3 regions of the Arthrobacter sp. B0316-1-20 genome follow, and region 2 is predicted to be linked to each of the others. Evidence: riboswitches for the same ligand, from Rfam matches in the RefSeq annotation. Region 2 holds a riboswitch; each other region holds the start of a gene.

Region 1 (7,136 bases), on a different contig from region 2:
CGCCACTCCGGTTCTGCCAGCCGCGGGAACGGCAGGCTGGAGGAACCGTAGTGCCCCTGATTGGGCACTAGGTTGTTATCAGTTCCGTCCACAGTGCGCAGCCCATAAGGCAACAGCGGATTGGCGATCTGGTTGGGCCCGGAGCCGAGGAGCGGCTGGCCCGGGACCGGCTTGCCGTTGGCATCTTCCTTGGTGGCGTGGTTCTCCGCGATCTTGATTTGCTTCAGGATGAACCTCATGTCCCCGGCATTGAGGGTCAGGCCCTGGCCCACCGGCGCTGCCAACGCCGCGGGAGCCAAGGCTGAGGGCAGCACGCCCGCGCCCAGCACCAGCGCAGCCAGCCCGGCTGTGACTTTTTGGGGGACGGATGGCTTCCCCCTTTGGGCACGTTCGGTGCCCCTCCTGTGTTTCGGATGGGCGGATTTCTTGAACATGATGACTCCCCTAGTCGTGTGATGTGTGGCTGGCCACAGCATCCGATGAGGACCTTGGGGAAATCCTTGAAGGCTTGTCCATCAGCTTCCGCGCAGCAAAAAAGCCCGCCCCGCGTCGCTGCTCTTCCAGGGGAAGGCGGGGACGAGGGACGGGCTCCTGCTGGCCGTCGCGGGCTTTTGCTGGCCGGCGGCCTCCGGTGAGCCGTTACGCAGTCAGCTGCCGCCTGGAGGAGATCACTCCGGTGTCGAAGCCGGCCAGGTGGAGTCCGCCGTGGAAGCGAGCGTGCTCAATCTTCACGCAACGGTCCATCACCACGTTCAGGCCGGCGGCCTCGGCCTTGGCCGCAACCTCCTCGTGCCAGGAGCCCAGCTGCAGCCAGATGGTCTTGGCACCGACGGCCAGGGTTTCCTCCAGCACGGTGGGCAGGTCGTCGTGCTTGCGGAACACGTCCACCAGGTCCGGGGCCTCAGGCAGGTCGGCCAGCGACTTGTATACCGGCTGGCCCAGGATCTCCTTGGCCACCGGGTTCACGAAGTAGACCTTGTACGGCGAGCTGGAGAGCAGGTACGTGGAGACGAAGTAGCTGGCCCGGCTTGGCTTGTCCGAAGCGCCGACGATGGCGATCGACTTGGTGTTGCGCAGGATGTTCAGCCGTTCGGGGGCAGACGGTCCCACCCACGTGCGTTCTGGTGTCGCGGTCACTTGGCGGCTCCTTCTTCGGCTTCGATCAGTTCTTCCACTGACTCGACCACACGGGTTCCCGGCTCCGTTCGCGCGGCACGTGCGGCCGGGATGGTGCACGACTCGCCGGCGTAGCTGGGCGAGGCGAACTCGGAGGTATCGAACGTGTCGTCCTCATGGTCGCGGCTGGGGCCGTGCTCGGCGCCGGCCTGCTGCGAGAGAGCCAGCGCTTGGTCGAGGTCCCAGAGGATATCGTCCACGTCTTCCAGGCCCACGGAGATGCGGATCAGGTCCTCGGGCACTCCGGCCGCGACCAGCTGGTCGGCGGTGAGCTGCTGGTGCGTGGTCGATCCGGGGTGCAGCACCAGGGTGCGGGCGTCGCCGATGTTGGCCAGGTGGCTGGCCAGCTGCAGCGACTCGATGAACTTCTGACCGGCCTCGCGTCCGCCCTTGACGCCGAAGCTGAACACGGAGCCCACGCCCTTCGGCAGGTACTTCCGGCCGCGCTCATAGTGCGGGTGCGCGGGCAGGCCTGCATAGCTGACCCAGGAAACCCGTTCGTCGGCTTCCAGCCACTCGGCCACCTTGCGGGCGTTGGCCAGGTGCTCGTCCATCCGCTGCGCCAGCGTTTCCACGCCCTGCAGCAGCTGGAACGCGGACTGCGCGGACAGCGACGGTCCGATGTCGCGCAGCTGCTCGGAGCGCAGCTTGGTGAGGAAGCCGTATTCGCCGAAGTTGCCCCACCAGGACACATTGCCGTAGCTGGCCACCGGCTCGGTCATCTGCGGGAACTTGCCGTTGCCCCAGTTGAAGCGACCGGACTCGACGACCACGCCGCCCAGGGTGGTGCCGTGCCCGCCCAAGAACTTGGTGGCGGAGTGGATCACGATGTCCGCGCCGTGCTCAATCGGCCGGATCAGGTAGGGAGTGCTCAGGGTAGCGTCCACTACCAGGGGGATACCGGCGTCGTGAGCCACCGCGGCCAGGCCGGCCAGGTCGGCGATGTCGCCGGACGGGTTCGCCACGATCTCGGTGTAGACGGCCTTGGTGTTCTCTCCGATGGCCGCGGCGAAGTCGGCCGGGTCGGTGGAGTCGACGAACGTGGTTTCCACGCCGAACCGGCGCAGCGTCACGTCCAGCTGAGTGATGGTGCCGCCGTAGAGCTTGGACGAGGCGACAATGTGGTCGCCCGCGCCGGCCAACGCCGCGAAGGTGATGAACTCGGCGGCCATGCCCGACGATGTTGCCACCGCGCCGATGCCGCCCTCGAGCGAGGCGATGCGCTCTTCGAACGCGGCCACCGTGGGGTTGCCGATGCGCGAGTAGATGTTGCCGTACTTCTGCAGCGCGAAGAGGTTCGCGGCGTCGTCGGTGTCCTTGAACACGAACGACGTGCTCTGGTAGATCGGTACGGCCCGCGCGCCGTGCTCGGCGTCGGGCGTGCCGCCGGCGTGCAGGGCACGGGTGCGGAAACCGAATGTGCGTTCAGCCATCAGGCAGCTCCTTCAAACTTAGGTTCCCGAGGCAATGACGGTCCTGCGGCGCGACCGGATGCGGCGGCGCCATCCGGATCAAAGATTGCTTGCGCTCTCTCCATCGCTTCTGGCGGTAGCACCTTTCCGGCGGGCCGGATGGTTGCTGCGGTGTCAAAGAGCCAGATCTCTCAACCGCTCGGGATGGTCCCGTCCATTCTCGCAACTTCCGCCGCCGCGGCCAAAATTGTTGAGCCGCGTTGCGTGCTGCCTTGCATTCCCAGTACGACGGCGGTGCCCGGCTTGGGTGCGGCGGAAACCATCTCTTTCGACCGGTCTGAAACCACTCGGTACCGGCCCCGGACTTACTCAAAGCCCCCTGGTTCGGGCACTCGTCAACCAAAGCGGCCTGCGGCCAATTCACGTAGATTGGGGTCATGGCTGACCTCACGGCGCTGCAGCGCCTCGCACAGGAACACGGCGTAGGCATTACTTTCCGCGGTTGGGACGGCGGGGAGAAGGAAGTCAGCCCGGCAACGCTGGTTTCCGTCCTCACCGCGCTGGGCGTCCCCTGCACAACGGACGACGACGTCACTACCTCCTTGAGGGCCGCGGAACTGGCTCCGTCACAAGCCACGCTGCCGCCCGCCGTCGTCATGCGCCAAGGTACTGCTACCGAGGTTCCGGTCAATGTCCGTGCCGGTAGCCGCCCGCAGGTGAGGGTTTTGTTGGAGGACGGATCGCGGCGCGCGGTGCAGGTGGTGGCCGGCGGGGCGGAGGACGCGGAGGGTGACCCGCACGTTCGACTGGCCGCCGTTGTGCCGGCTGACCTCCCGCTCGGCTGGCACACTCTGGAACTGCACGAGGCCCTGGAGGTGGACGAGCATGGCGCCGGCGGCGAGGCCTCGGAACCCTCCGGCAACTGGACGCAGTGCACGCTCGTGGTCACTCCGCAGCGGCTCACCACCGCCGACCGGCTTACCCGGACGTGGGGCTTGATGGCTCAGCTGTACTCCGTTCGCTCGCGGTCGTCCTGGGGCGTCGGCGACTTGGACGACCTCGCCCGCCTTGCCGAAACGGCCGCCTCCCAAGGTGCCGGCTTCGTGCTGATTAATCCACTGCACGCAGCACAGCCGAAGCCGCCGGTGGAGCCCTCGCCCTACCTGCCGGCGACGCGCCGATTCTTCAATCCGCTGTATCTGCGGGTGGAGGACGTTCCCGAAGCCCGCGACGTCCCCATGGTCAACAGGTTCCGGGACGCCAACCTGAACGCCGATATTCTGGATCGTGACCCCATTTTTGCCGCGAAGCTGCAGGCGCTGGAAGCGGTCTTCGCGGTGCCCAGGTCCACTGAACGGCAACAGTTATTCGAAGCCTTCCGCGCGCAGGAAGGCGAGGGGCTGGAGCGCTTTGCCTTGTGGTGTGCCCTCACCGAGACTCTCCCGGCCGGCGCGCCCGAGTGGTCCGACCCGGCGTACATCGAATCGCAGCGCACCGCGCTGAAAGACCGCATCGAATTCCACCAGTGGCTGCAGTGGCTGTGCGACGAGCAACTCGAGACCGCGCAGCGCCGGGCAATCGACGCGGGAATGAACATCGGCATCGTGCATGATCTTGCAGTCGGCGTCCACCCTTCAGGAGCCGACGCGTGGTCGTTGCAGGATGTCTTGGCCCCCGGTGTATCGGTGGGCGCGCCGCCGGACATGTTCAACCAGCAGGGCCAGAATTGGTCCCAGCCCCCCTGGCATCCCCGCCGCCTCGCCGAATCCGGCTATGCCGCCTACCGGGACATGCTGCGGACCATCCTGCGGCACGCCGGAGGCATCCGCATAGACCACATCCTCGGCCTGTTCCGGCTGTGGTGGATCCCCGTCGGCGGGCCGCCGGGCGAAGGCGCCTACGTCTATTACGACCACGAGGCTCTGATCGGCATCCTGGCGCTGGAAGCCGAACGGGCCGGCGTCGTCGTTGTTGGCGAGGACCTTGGTGTCTTCGAACCCGGGGTACAGGACTACCTGGCCGAGCGCGGCATTTTGGGCACCTCCATTCTGTGGTTCGAGTACGACGGCGCCAACCCGCGCCCGCCGGAGAGCTACCGCCGCTTCTGCCTCACCAGCGTCACCACCCACGACCTGCCGCCCACAGCCGGCTACCTCGCGGGCGAGCACGTGACGCTGCGCGAATCACTGGGCCTGCTGAACCGGCCGGTGGAGGAGGAGCGCGCCCTGGACCAAGCAGCGCAGGACTCCGTGCTCTCGCTGGTGCGCTCGCGGGTTCCGGCTGCTTCCAAGAACGACGGCGGCGTCGGCAGCGCAGCTGTACAACCCACCGTTGAGGCGCTGCACGCGTTCATCGCGCAGACCCCGTCGGTGTTGCTGGGAGTTGCCCTCACGGATGCCGTGGGGGAGCGGCGGACCCAGAACCAGCCGGGCACCGCGGACGAATATCCCAACTGGCGCATTCCGCTGGCCGGACCGCATGGCGAGCCCATTTTGATCGAGGACCTGCCCGGCAACCAGCGGTTTCAGTCACTGGCTCGCACCATGCGGGAACGGTAGGCGGGTCGGCGCGCGAACGGTAGGCGGGCCGGCGCGCGGCGTCACAAGCGGGCCAGCAGCGCCTCGCCGGTTTCTGCCCTCCGGTAGAACACTTCGCGGCCGGACCGCATGGTGGCGGCCAGGCCGCTGTCGGACATCACTTTCAGATGCTCGTTGACCGTCCCGGCGGCGAGGTCCAAGCAGCGGGCGAGCTGCGTCGTCGTCATCGGTACATCGAGTTGCGCGAGGATCTGCGCACGGGTCTTGCCGAGCAGCCGTGCGACCGGGCTGTGCGTCGCCTCGCGGCTTGCCTCCCAGAGCCGGCCGACGCCGCGCGGCGCGTACGTCAGCGTGGGCACGAACGGCCGGACGTTGAGCACCAAGGTGTTGGGCCAGACGAACGCGTTCGGCACCAGCAGCAGCCCGCCGCCGGGTTCGGGCACATCGTCCGCCTCGCAGCCGCGCATGATTTCCAGGCCGGTGGGTGTGGGACGGACGCTGGGGTGCAGGCTCTTGAACACCTCGAGGATGCCGTCGCGCGCCAGCTGGGCCAGACGGCTGTCGATGTCAGCCAACAGCAGGGAGCGCAGGCGCGGCCACACGGGTTCGATGGCGGTGCGCCAGTACCACTCGAGGGCGGCAGTGATGCGCGGGATGCCGGCGTCGATGTCTTCGGCCAACCGCTGCAGTTCCGCGCGGGCGTAGTCGGCCGGGCTTTGGCTCAGCAGGTGGGTGACATCGCGTTGCCACACCTCGGGCGGCACATCCGCGACGGCGGCGAGGCCTTCGGCGAACGTGCCTTGGTACTTCGGGGTGGGAGTGATGGAGTCAGCCAGGAAGCCCTTCGGCGGGACTAGCGCGGTGAGAAGGCGCAGGTGGTCGCGGGCTTGCGGGTCGGCCGACTCGGCGATGCGTCGCTTGGTGGCCTCGATCCATGGCCGGTGGATGGGGGTGCCTACCTGCAGGGCGCGCAAGCTGGCGACTGTTTCGCCCAGCGGCGCCGCCTCGAACCGGACCTTGGTCAGGTCCTCGCTGCTGAGCGTGATGTGCATGGAAACAGCGTAAGGTTGCCGGTCACGCCCGTCGAGGATTCGGGCTTGACCGAATCGTGGCCGGCGGGAGGAGGAGCCGCGGGCGCGAGTACGGAATCTTGACCGCGCCCGAAACCGCACCGGAGAAGGGTGCGTTTCGGCGGGCGAACGGCCCGCCGCCAGCCCGCGTCCCCAGCGCCGTTGGCAGCCGCGTTGTGAGTCGCGCCCGTTCGGGAAGTGCGCCGTCCGTCTTCCGCTTGGGGCTTATCCGAAGCTGGTCCGCTCCGTCGCTGGGCGTCGGGTTTATTCCCGATTCGGGTTCTGCCGAATCGTGGCCCTTGCGTGCCGGTGCGCGGACTCTGAAGCCATGACTACTTCAACGCAGACCCGCCACCACCTCGCTGACCGGACCTACCGCTCCGGGGCGTCCTTGATCGGCTCATCCGCGCGCCCGGACACCGCAAGCGTTCGGTCGACCTTGCCAGTGCCGGCTGACGAACCTGCCAGTCCCGATGTCTTCGGCCGGGTCCGCGCCGCGGCAAGTGCCACGTTCCATGCTCTGGCGGAAACGGCCCGCGGGCTCAGCGCCTCATGGCAAGCCAGCGCCGCCAAAGACGTCCTGATTGAGGAGCACCGCGACAAGGTCCGTTCACAGATCCATCTCTTCGGCGGACGCTACTAACTACTGGGCGCAGATATCCACAATTCAGGCCCAACAGTAGTGATGGTCGCAGGGCGCAGGCATTCTCGGTGTCATGCAGACTCCAGAAATGATCGCCGATTACGTGGCGAAAAAAGGAGGTACGGCCTCCGTCAAGGATCTGCGCAGGGCGGGCATCGGACCAGACGCGCTCAAGGCGGCTATCTCCTCCGGTACGGTGACGTCCCTCCAGCGGGGGCTGGTGGGCACAGCCCATGCGGATCCGAATCTCCGCATCGCATTGACAGCGGGTGGGCTCATTACATGTGTCTCGGCGGCT
Region 2 (7,136 bases):
GCCGGCCGTACCCGTGGCTTGTCACCTCGTTATCACCGGCAGCCTGGGTGGGCTTCCGGTGACCAGGGTTGCTGCGGCGTCGTCGATCCAGGTCTCTCGGCCGCTCGGGATGGTCACCACCAACTAAACGGCACGGGCGGGGCTCCCGGCAAACTGCCCGTAATAATGATCCGTAACAAAGGCGGAATGACAATCTGCCGTAACAAAGGCGCGAACCACTCGTGGGGGAATTCGCCGGGGAAACAGGCGCATCCCCGCTAACCATGGACGCAACTTCGGCTCAGTGGCAGGATGACCGCATGAAAATCAGCAGACAGATCATCGTGTTCGACGCCGCCGACCTCGCGGCGGAGAGCACCTTCTGGGCCGGCCTCTTGGACGGGACGGTCGAGGCCGAAGACGACTGGCACACGGTCATGGTGGACGGCGAATCGCGGCTGGGATTCCAGCTTGCGCCCAACCACATTCCGCCCGACTGGCCGGACGGGACGCCGCAGCAGATCCACCTGGACCTCTACATAGATGATCTCGCGGCCGCCCATGAACAGGCGACGTCCCTGGGTGCCAAGCTGCTGAAGTCGGCCGATGACCCGGCGTCCGCCTCGGGGTTCCAGGTGTACGCCGACCCCGCCGGACACCCCTTCTGCCTCTGCTGGGACGCGTAACGCCGGCCCGCCCTCTCGGGGTCATCACGACGGCGATGCCCCCGTTCGCTAGGGTGTCGCCGGCGTCGCTGCCTCCTTTCATAGCCAGCCGACGACGCCGCCGTCTCCTCCCGCCCATGTGCCGCCGATGTGGACGTTGCTCCCGGTGCGGGCCCGGCGGGGCGGTCAGTCATCCCGGCGGATCCGCCGGGATGAGGACCGTGGAGAACAAACGGCGGTGCCGCCCCTCTTCAGGGCCGTTGGCCGCCACCTTCTCTGCGGCAGCCCTGATGGCGGAGGTGAAATCCTCGAACTCTTCGTCCGTCATCCAGAGGGCGGTCTGCCGGTAACCGGCCCCGTCGCGCACGAAGTCCGGATTCCCCCCGGAGATGTATTGGTCGAAGGCACCCAGCAGCCCGGCCGCAAAGGCCATGAAGCCGCGCCGGTGGTCATCGGCCGTCATGGACGCCAGATCGTCCTCGGCCACTGAACTCCTGGCTACGTCCAGTCGAAAGGTACGTTCGGTGGTGCCGCGAACCGGTCTCTCCTGGGCCACCGCCAGCACGCCGGCCTTGGAGAGCGTGCTTATGTGCCGGTAAAGCGTCGCGGTGGGAATGTCGGGGAGTTCGGCGGAGATCTCCGCCGTGGTCAGCGCACGGTTGCCCAGCAGCGTCTGGACGATCCGCAGGCGTACGGGGTGCAGGATCAGGTCGGCGCTCTGTGAGGAGGACATGGCTCAACGTTCTCATAGTTGACATTGTTCCTACAACTGATAATAATCGTACTGTCCGGTAACCCAAGTGGGCGACCAAACGACCAAGACACGAGCAATAAACGACCCGAAGGGAGGCGCGGTGGCGGCGATAGTGGTGGAGAACAAGGAGGTTCTGCTGGAGCTGGATCGAGTCGAGAAAGTTGCGGGGCTGCTCGGCGACCAGCGATTCCCGCTGTCCGCGGTGACCTCCGTCCGGGTGCTCGCGGATGCGTTCGACGGCGTCCACGGCCTGCGGGCTCCCGGGCTTGCGATCCCGGGACGGACTCGGGTGGGAACGTGGCGCGGCCGCGGCAAGACCCTCGCCGTCGCCCGCCGCGGCACCCCGGCAGTTCAGCTTGACCTGGACGGGCAAAAGTACGCCCGGGTGGTCGTGTCGCTTCCCGATGCCGAGGATGTTGCGGCCCGGATCCGGAAGGCCGCCGGCCTGCCCGCCGGTCAGGCGTTCACCGAAGAAGTGGTCAGCTTCCCGTCCGGGACCGTTCAGCTGACGGGAACCTGGGCTGAACCGGCCGGAACGGTCCGCGGCGCCGCGCTGATCCTGCCCGGCTCGGGACCGATCGACCGCAATGCCGACCACAAACGGATGCCGTTGGGCATCAGCCGTGACCTGGCGATGGCGCTTGCCAACCACGGCATCGCGTCGCTGCGCTACGACAAGCGCGGTACCGGCGACTCGGAAGGATCCTTCTGGGCGGCCGGCTTCCGTCAGAACAGCGACGACGCCGCGGCCGCCCTCCGCTGGATGGCCGCCCGGAAGGCCGCGGGCCTCCCGGTATTCCTGGTCGGCCACAGCGAAGGCAGCTACCACGCGGCGGCCGTGGCGGCAGAGCCCGGTACCCGGGTGGACGGGGCTGTGCTGCTTTCAGCCTCGGCGCAGACAGGCTTTGAGACAGGCAGGTGGCAGACGGCCCAGATCAGCGACTCGCTGCCCGCCTTCCCGCGCTTGCTGCTGAAGCTTTTCCGCCAGGACCTGGTTAAGGTGCAGGCGAAGTCGGTGGAAAAACTTCGGGCCACCACCGAGGACGTGGTGCGCATGCAGGGCCGTAAGATCAATGCGCTCTGGCATCGGGAGTTCCTCGACTTCGACCCCGTTCCGAACTTGGAGCGCCTGCACATGCCGGTGCTGGCCATCACGGGCACCAAGGACGTACAGGTGGACCCGGCCGACCTGGACATCATCGCGGCCACCGTCCCCGGCCCGGTGACCACGAGGAAGATCGAGGACCTGTCGCACCTGCTGCGCCGCGACCCGAAGGTTCCGACCCTCTCCGACTACAAGCGCCAGATCCGCGAGCCCGTGGACGCTGAAGTGCTGGAACTGGTGGGGAACTGGGTGGCGGAGCACGCCGACGCAGCGGCGGCCCGGTTGGCCGGCTAGCCCCAAACCATCGACTGTTCAGCTGACGCCCTTAAACCGACGGTTTGAGGGCGCCTGCCGACTCCTCGATGAGGGCGGCTGAGGGGGAGAGGGCCAGCGGCGGTTCCGGTGCCGAAGAGTCGCGGGTAGGGTCGAGCCATGGCACACCAGAATGACCCTGAAGTCGTCCGGCGGCTGCTGGAAACCCCCGGCCGCTGGGCAGTCGTCGGCCTGTCCACGAACCCGCACCGGGTGGCCATGCGCATCTCCCGGTACCTGATGGACCAGCTGGACATGGAAGTCGTCCCCGTCAACCTGCAGGGCGACGACGTCCTCGGCCTGACCGGTTACCAAAAGCTCGGGGACATTCCCGGCGAGATCGACGTGGTGGACTGCTTCGTAAACTCGCAGAAGGTCGGCCCGGTGGTGGACCAGGCCATCGAAGTCGGTGCCAAGGCGGTGTGGCTCCAGTTGGGCGTGATCGACGAAGCCGCCGCGGAAAAGGCCAAGGCGGCCGGGCTGGACGTCGTCATGGATACCTGCCCGGCCATCGAGGCCCCGCGCTTCGGGCTGTAACAGCAGCTCACGGGCTACGGTCAGCCCTGCCCCGCCTTCGGACCGCCTCGAGTCCCCGCATCACTCGTACATGGCGATGAAGCGGCCGACTACACCTCCCGCGCGAAGCTTGTCGATTGCGCCGGGAATGTCGGCATGCTTGATGTGGTTCATGGGTGGCTTGAGCTGACCGCTCTTCATCAGCTCGTAGATGCCGGCAAGATCCTCCTTGGTGCCGGACTTTGAGCCCCTGATGGAGAGCTGGTTGATGATGATCGGGTAGGTATTGATGGTCGATTCCAACCGGCCCATGCCCACCTGAACCAGGGTGCCGAACTCAGCGAGGGTTTCGATGGCGGCCGAGGTCGTGGTGCCGAAGCCGGCGTAGTCAACGATCAGCTCCAGGTTTTTGTCCTTGAACTCTTCGATCGAGGCGCCGACGCCAGCCAATCCGATCTCGTCGGCCAGTTTCTGGGTTTCCGGATTGACCTCGGCGCCGTACACCTCGGCGCCGACCAACGCGGCACAGCGTGCACCGATATAGCCCAGTCCGCCCAAGCCGATGACGCCGACCTTCATGCCGTTCTTCGCCCCGCCGACCGCCATCATGGCATGGTAGGCGGTCAAGCCGGCGTCGGTCGCCATGGCGCCGAGGTCGAACGGCACTTCGTCGGGCAAGGCGACGAGATTGTCGTCGGTCGCGCGAAGCTTGGCGGCGAAGCCTCCATCCCACTTCCCGTAACCCAATGCGTCCCCGTCCGACATCACCGGAGAGAGGCCTACGCGGTCGCCAATCTTCCAATGGTCCATGCCCTCGCCGACCTCGCTGATAACGCCGGCGGATTCATGGCCCATGGTGCGGGGCAGGCCGTGCTGGAACAGCGCCATCCATCCCGGATCATCGAGCGTCGAGACGTCCGAATGACAGACCCCCGACGCCTTGACGTCGACGACCACTTCACCGGGGCCAGCGTGGGGTTCCTGAACCTCATTAAGCTCCAGCGGCTTCTTCGTGCCGACAAATTGCCATGCCTTCATGATGAACCTCCCGTACGACGGCCAGCGGACGGTGCCCGTCCCGGCCCGGCCATATTGGCAGTGCACCTCCACGGTAGTCCCCTCGTAACCAGGCCAGTAGGGGACAGCCGCGCAGAGGAATGCGCACGGCTCAATGCGCCGGGCGGAAGCCTGCAGCCCCAGCCCGTGGAGCCGGGCGGAAGCCTGCCGGCCCCAGCCCCCGGAGCCGGCTGGGGCGACGGGCCGTCGTCGTCATCAGAAGCGGTTTCCGTAACAAACGGCAGCAGAATGTCATGGCCTGTCATGTGCTTCCCTGCGCCGGATCGGCCCCGGCATACTCGACTCCGAGATCAAGAGTCCCAACGACAAGCTCTGGCTGGTTGGGCGGCAACCCTCTCCCGTAGCGGGGTGCCCCAGATGAGGATCCGGCCGCGCACAACACCGTGCCCGGCAAGTACGGCCCCCTCCGGGCTGCGCCCCAACCGTGACGGTTGCTGCGCCGCGGGTCCGGATGGGAGCCCCGCCGTGAGGAGCCAACATGACCGCCGTCGTGACCGCCAACAACCCGCAAACCCGCCGAGCCCCGTGGGCCGGACAGGCTACCGCCGAGGAACTGGCCCGATGGCAGCAAGTAGCCGAAGGCGTTGCCGCCGCGCTGGCCCCGGACGTGCTGGAGCGCGACCGACGCAACGCCGACCCGCACGCCGAGGTGGAGCTGCTGCGCAACTCGGGCCTGCTCAACCTGATTATCCCGGCCGAATGGGGCGGCGAGGGCGGGCACTGGGAGAGCGCGCTGCACGCCGTGCGCATCCTGGCCCGCACGGACGCGTCGATCGCGCAAATACTCGGTTACCACTACGCCAACCTGGGCGCCGTCGTGTTCTACGGTGATGCGCAGGTCCAGGAACGACTGCTCCGCCGCTCCGCGCGGGGCCGCTGGTCCTGGGGCGACTCCGTGAACCCGGTGGACCCGAATCTGGAACTGGTTCCCGACGGCGACGGCTTCCGGCTGAACGGCACCAAGCACTTCTCCACCGGCGCTTCCGTCGGCGACGCCATTCTGGTCAATGCCGTGATCGCGGCCGGACCCGAGCGGGGCAAGTTCCTGGCCCTCGCGCTGGAGCATGACCGAACGGGCATCGGATACCTCGGGGACTGGGATGCGCTCGGCCAGCGGCTCTCGGCCAGTGGTTCGGTGAAGTACGACGGCGTGCAGGTCACCGCCGCGGACATCATCGGTGAGGTGGGGGAGGAGCCTTTCTCCACGCTGGTTACCCCGTACATCCAGCTGGTTTTCGGCAACCTCTACCTGGGCATCGCGCAGGGGGCGCTGGACCGCGGGCGCCGGATCACGCTGGCGCGCCGGAACTCCTGGTTCCTCAGCGCGCAGGAGACCTATGCCCAGGACCCGCTGACCCAGCGGGTCTATGGCGAGCTGGTGTCGCGGGTCGCCGCGGTGGAGGCCCTGGCCGACCGGACGAACGCCAGGTTCGACGCTGTTATTGCCGCCGGCGCGCAGCTGAGCGCCGAAGCCCGGGCGGACCTCGCGCTCGAAATTGCGAGGCTCAAGGTCGTGTCGACCGAGGTGGGGGTGGACGTGGCGAACCGCATCTTCGAGACCACCGGCTCGTCCTCCGCGAAAACCGAGGTCGGGCTGGACATTTTCTGGCGCAACATCCGCACGCACACCCTGCACGACCCGGTCGACTACAAGAAGGTCGAGGTCGGCGCCAACTACCTGCTCGGCGACGTCCAGCCGATTTCGCTCTACACCTGAGCGGAGCAGGACGCCGCCCACCCTGCCCGCAGCCCGCGGGTCGCCTCATGACTGCCCGCCATCCGCGGGCCCATCACCGATGGCCCCAACCCGCGGGCCCCATCACCGCTGCCCCCAACCCGGGCGCCCCATCTGACGCCCTCACGGCCGGACCTCCAGGAGAACCACCATGACTGAAACACTCGACAACCTCGCCACGGCCTTCGACGCCGCGGCCGCCAAATACCGTCCGATCTTCGCGCGCATCGCCGCCGGGGCGGTAAGCCGCGAGCTCACCCGCGAGCTGCCGTTTGAACAGATCGGCTGGCTGAAGGACGCCGGCTTCGGCGCCGCCCGGATTCCGGCCGAGTTCGGCGGCGACGGGCTGGACTGGGAAGAGTTCACCCGGCTCCTGATCGAGCTCGCCGCCGCGGACAGCAACATTCCGCAGGCGCTGCGTTCGCACATCGCCTTGGTGGAGGAGAACCTGTACCACCACGGGCGCACCTCGGACCGCGGCGCCTGGCTGCGGCGCTTCGCATCCGGCGAGCTGGCCGGCAACGCCTGGACCGAACCGGGCGCCGGGGGAACCGCCACCGTGCTGTCCGAGACCGGCGGCAAGCTGCTGCTGAACGGCCGCAAGTTCTACACCACCGGCACCATCTTCGCGGACTGGATCGATGTCACCGCCAAGCGCCCGGACGGCTCCGATGTCTCGGTGATCATCTCCACCAAGACGCCGGGCGTGGAAACCTTCGACGACTGGGACGGTTTCGGCCAGCGGCTCACCGGCAGCGGCACCACCGTGTTTACCGACGCGGTGGTGGACCCGGCCAACGTGTCCGCCTTCGCCGACCGCTTCCCGTACCAGACGGCGCTCTACCAGCACATCCTGCTGGTGACCCTGGCCGGCATCGCCCAGGCCGTCACCAGCGAAGCCGCAGAGAACGTGCGGGACCGCAAGCGGGTGTTCGGCCACGGAAACGCCCCGCTGGTCCGGCACGACGCGCAGGTCCTCCAAGTGGTCGGCGA
Region 3 (3,757 bases), on a different contig from region 2:
CGGACGAAGTGCGGCGCCTGGCCGGCCTGGCGGCGGTTTCCGACGGCGCCCGGCTGCGGGCACCGATGGCCCCGGTGGCCGCCGCCCTCCGCGAGGACGCCCGGCTGCCCGGCCTGGAGGTTCATGTGGACCGGATCCGGCAGCTCGCCGCAACCCACAACCACGTGCTGGTGGAGGGCGCCGGCGGCTTGCTGGTCGAACTGGACTCGGCCAGGCATACGCTGGCGGACCTCGCGGCGGACCTCAGCGGCGGGGCCGGCACCCGCTCCGACCCGCCATCCGCCCTGACCGTAGGCGTCATCGTCGTCGCCCGCAGCGGCCTGGGAACCCTCAACCACTGCCTGCTCACACTGGAGGCGCTGGACCGGCGCGGGCTGGCGGTGGCGGGCGTGGTGATCGGCGCGTGGCCCGAGGAACCGGACGAGGTGGAAGCCAGCAATGCCGAGTACCTGCGCGGCCTGCACGTGCCGCTGGCCGGTGCCATCCCCGCCGGCGCGCCCGCTCTGGAGCCCCGCGTCTTCCAAAGCCTCGCCCCGCAATGGCTCAGTGGGCTCGCCCCCTCCCGCTGACCTGCCCCCGTTCACTCCGCAGCACACGTTCATTTAAGCGCCCATTCGTGCGTTTCGCGCAAAGTCAGCGGGAGGGGAAGGTGCATTAAATGACGACGCCGGCACTTAGGTTCCGTCTGCCGGGGGAACCCGAGTGCCGGCGTCGAGCCTGAGGGCGTCAGGCGGCGACGCGCCGCTCTGCCAGCGCCGCCCGCTCCTGGACGGCCGGGTCCTTCGCGGCCAGCGCCGCCCAGGTGGTCAGGCCGGCCAGCAGCACCAGGTAGCCGCAGATCAGCCACGGCTCGTTGCCGCCCAGCTCCAGCAGGGACGCGGCGATGAACGGGGTCAGGCCGCCGGAGAGCACGGTGCCCACCTGGTAGCCGAAGGAGACGCCGCTGTAGCGCAGGTGCACGGGGAACTGCTCCGCGAACCAGGCCGCCTGCGGTCCGTAGATGGAATCGTGCAGCAGGTTCATGCCCACGATCATCACCAGCGGCAGCAGCACCAGCGGCCCATTATCCAGGAACCAGAAGAACGGCCAGATGAATGCGGCTATGCCGACGGCGCTGCTCACGGCGATCCGGCGCCGGCCCACCTTGTCCGAGAGCCAGCCCCAGAACGGGCCGGAGATGATGCCCAGCGCGGAAACGATCAGGATGGCGGTCAGGCCGGCGGCGCTGTCGTCGCGGCGTTCTTTCAGGTAGCTGAGGATGTAGACGGTGAGGAGGAAGAACAGTGCCGGCTGGGCCAGGCGCAGGCCGATGGTGATCAGGATGGCCCGCGGGTGTTCGCGCAGCACTCGCTTGACCGGCCAGGCCTCCACCTGCTTCTCCTCCTTGAGTTCCTTGAACTCCGGTGCGTCATCCACGCCCAGGCGGATCACCAGGCCCACCACCACCAGCACGGCGGAGAGCAGGAACGGGATGCGCCAGCCGAAGGCGGCGAACTGCTCGGCGCCCAGCACCGACTGGGTCACCGCGAAGGCACCCGTGGCCAGCAGCATGCCCGCGGCGGAGCCGATCTGGGTGAAGCTGCCGAAGAAACCGCGCAGGTGGCTCGGCGCGTGCTCGACGGACAGCAGGGCGGAACCGCCCCACTCGGCGCCGGCGGACAGGCCCTGCAGCAGGCGCAGCAGCACCAGGCCGACGACGGCGAACCAGCCCGCCTGCGCGAAGGTCGGCAGCAGGCCGATCGCCGTGGAGGCGATGCCCATGGTCAGCAGCGAGATCACCAGCAGCGACTTGCGGCCGATCCGGTCGCCCAGCTGGCCGGCCACGATGCCGCCAACGGGGCGGGCGAAGAAGCCCACCGCGAAGGTGGCGAAGGAGGCCAGGATGCCACCGATCGGCGTGGAGGACGGGAAGAACTGCTGGTTGAAGATCAGCGCGGCGGCTGTGCCGTAGAGGTAGAAGTCGTACCACTCGATAGTGGTGCCGACGAACGCGGAGGACAGCACCCGCTTCTTGCGGGCGATGTGGGTACCGATGCTCTCAGGGCGCTCCCCGACAGCGGGCAGTGTTGCAGTCATGGTGGACCTTCAAGGCTCGCGGCGCCCGCGGAACGATGCGCCATACTTACGCGCCCGATCCTGCGCCGGGTCCGCGTCGAATCGTCACCTGGGGCACCCCACTACAGCGGCGAGGGTTGCCGTCCAGCCGGCCAGGGCCTTGTGGCTGGAACTCTTGATTCTGGTACCGATTCTGCAGGGCAGGTCCGTCACACTGCAAAATCCGCCGTCCCTGACGGTAATGCTTCGCAACACTTTCGATTCGGAAACCGGACCGTGCTAGGGGCTTGTGCCCTGCAGCAGGTCGTAGGAATGTGGACTCCATGCCGGCACATCCAAGCGAGGACGCATCAATGTCGATCAATCTGGTTCCCGATCTCCCCGACGCTTTCGCCGCGCTGCCCCGCTTTACCCGGGATCCCGCCGACCTTGAACTCGTCCGCACCGACCGCTCCGGCTATGTGCCCCCGACGCTGCCCGACGGCGTCGTGCTGGCCGAGTCCCTCCAGGATGTGGTGGATACCCTCCGCGCGGCCAGCGCCCACCGGCTGCCGGTGGTGCCCCGCGGGGCCGGCACCGGCCTGGCCGCCGGCGCCTCGGCGCAGGCCGGGGAGATCGTGCTGGACGTCAGCCGGATGAACCGGATCCTGCGCATCGACCCGGTGGAGCAGCTCGCCGTCGTCGAACCCGGCGTCCTGAACGCCGAACTGAACGCGGCCGCCGCCGAATTCGGACTCTTCTATGCCCCGGATCCGGCCAGCACGCTCTACTGCTCCATCGGCGGCAATATCGCCACCAATGCCGGCGGCATGCGCTGCGCCAAGTATGGCGTGACCCGCGAGTCCGTCCTGGCCCTGAAAGTTGTCCTGGCCGACGGCCGCGTGCTGGTTACCGGCACCGAAACCATTAAGGCCGTGACCGGCTACGACATGAACGCCCTGTTCATCGGCTCCGAAGGCACCCTCGGCGTCGTCGTCGAGGCGACCCTACGGCTGCGGCCGATGCCGGTGGCCACTGCGACCGTCGCCGCCTACTTCCGCGATGTTGAAAGCGCAGCCGCGGCGGCCTCCGCCGTCGTCGCCGCGCGGGCCACCCCGGCGTTACTGGAACTGGTCGACGGACCCACCCTAGGGGCCATCGATCTGGCCACGGGCACGGACCACCGGCAGCGCGGCGGTGCCTTCCTGCTGGCCCAGACGGACGTTTCGGTGCCGAAATCGAGCGCGACGTGGTGCTCAAGGCCATCGAACCGTTCGCCGAATCCGTCTTCGTCCCCCAGGACCCGGTCCAGGCGGAAGCGCTGGTGCAGGCACGCCGGGATGCGATCCCGTCGCTCCAACAACTGGGGCGCACCTCCATCGGCGACGTCGGCGTGCCGCGGAACCGGCTGGCCGAGATCGTCACCGGCATCCAGGAGATTTCCCGGGACACCGGGGTCAGGATCTACACGATTGCCCACGCCGCCGACGGCAACCTGCACCCGATGATCGTCGTCGAACCCGGGGAGTCGATCACCACCGGCGCCCCGAAGGAGGCGCTGGGACGCATGTTCGAACTCGCCCGGTCCCTGGGCGGGACGCTGACCGGTGAGCACGGCGTCGGCCTGCTCAAGCAGGACTGGGTCACCGCCGAGGTCGGCGACCTCTCCCGCGAACTGCAGCACCGCATCAAGGCGGCCCTGGACCCGCTGAACATCCTCAAC

The links. Region 2 has a riboswitch for S-adenosylmethionine ahead of AC5RW2_RS20165 (acyl-CoA dehydrogenase family protein). Riboswitches for the same ligand answer to the same signal wherever they lie in the genome.
Region 1: linked by a shared signal. The riboswitch ahead of AC5RW2_RS25400 (O-acetylhomoserine aminocarboxypropyltransferase/cysteine synthase family protein) and the one ahead of AC5RW2_RS20165 (acyl-CoA dehydrogenase family protein) in region 2 are both predicted to bind S-adenosylmethionine.
Region 3: linked by a shared signal. The riboswitch ahead of AC5RW2_RS41125 (MFS transporter) and the one ahead of AC5RW2_RS20165 (acyl-CoA dehydrogenase family protein) in region 2 are both predicted to bind S-adenosylmethionine.

What each region holds. Positions count from the first base shown of each region.
Region 1 covers NZ_JBNHHC010000018.1:8,144-15,279, forward strand. Annotated here, with positions in the region: gene AC5RW2_RS25390 (Ig-like domain-containing protein) at 1-434, opposite strand, end outside; gene AC5RW2_RS25395 (CoA-binding protein) at 640-1,137, opposite strand; gene AC5RW2_RS25400 (O-acetylhomoserine aminocarboxypropyltransferase/cysteine synthase family protein) at 1,134-2,609, opposite strand; SAM riboswitch class I at 2,707-2,799, opposite strand; gene malQ (4-alpha-glucanotransferase) at 3,026-5,146, shown strand; gene AC5RW2_RS25410 (ArsR/SmtB family transcription factor) at 5,188-6,177, opposite strand; gene AC5RW2_RS25415 (hypothetical protein) at 6,524-6,838, shown strand; gene AC5RW2_RS25420 (endonuclease domain-containing protein) at 6,912-7,136, shown strand, end outside.
Region 2 covers NZ_JBNHHC010000012.1:80,660-87,795, reverse strand. Annotated here, with positions in the region: gene AC5RW2_RS20190 (VOC family protein) at 300-665, shown strand; gene AC5RW2_RS20185 (helix-turn-helix domain-containing protein) at 835-1,377, opposite strand; gene AC5RW2_RS20180 (alpha/beta hydrolase) at 1,499-2,797, shown strand; gene AC5RW2_RS20175 (CoA-binding protein) at 2,936-3,352, shown strand; gene AC5RW2_RS20170 (zinc-binding dehydrogenase) at 3,413-4,441, opposite strand; SAM riboswitch class IV at 4,697-4,811, shown strand; gene AC5RW2_RS20165 (acyl-CoA dehydrogenase family protein) at 4,887-6,125, shown strand; gene AC5RW2_RS20160 (acyl-CoA dehydrogenase family protein) at 6,295-7,136, shown strand, end outside.
Region 3 covers NZ_JBNHHC010000168.1:11-3,767, reverse strand. Annotated here, with positions in the region: partial or broken gene bioD (dethiobiotin synthase) at 1-569, shown strand, start outside; gene AC5RW2_RS41125 (MFS transporter) at 727-2,076, opposite strand; SAM riboswitch class IV at 2,114-2,236, opposite strand; partial or broken gene AC5RW2_RS41120 (FAD-binding oxidoreductase) at 2,379-2,888, shown strand; partial or broken gene AC5RW2_RS41115 (FAD-binding oxidoreductase) at 3,284-3,757, shown strand, end outside.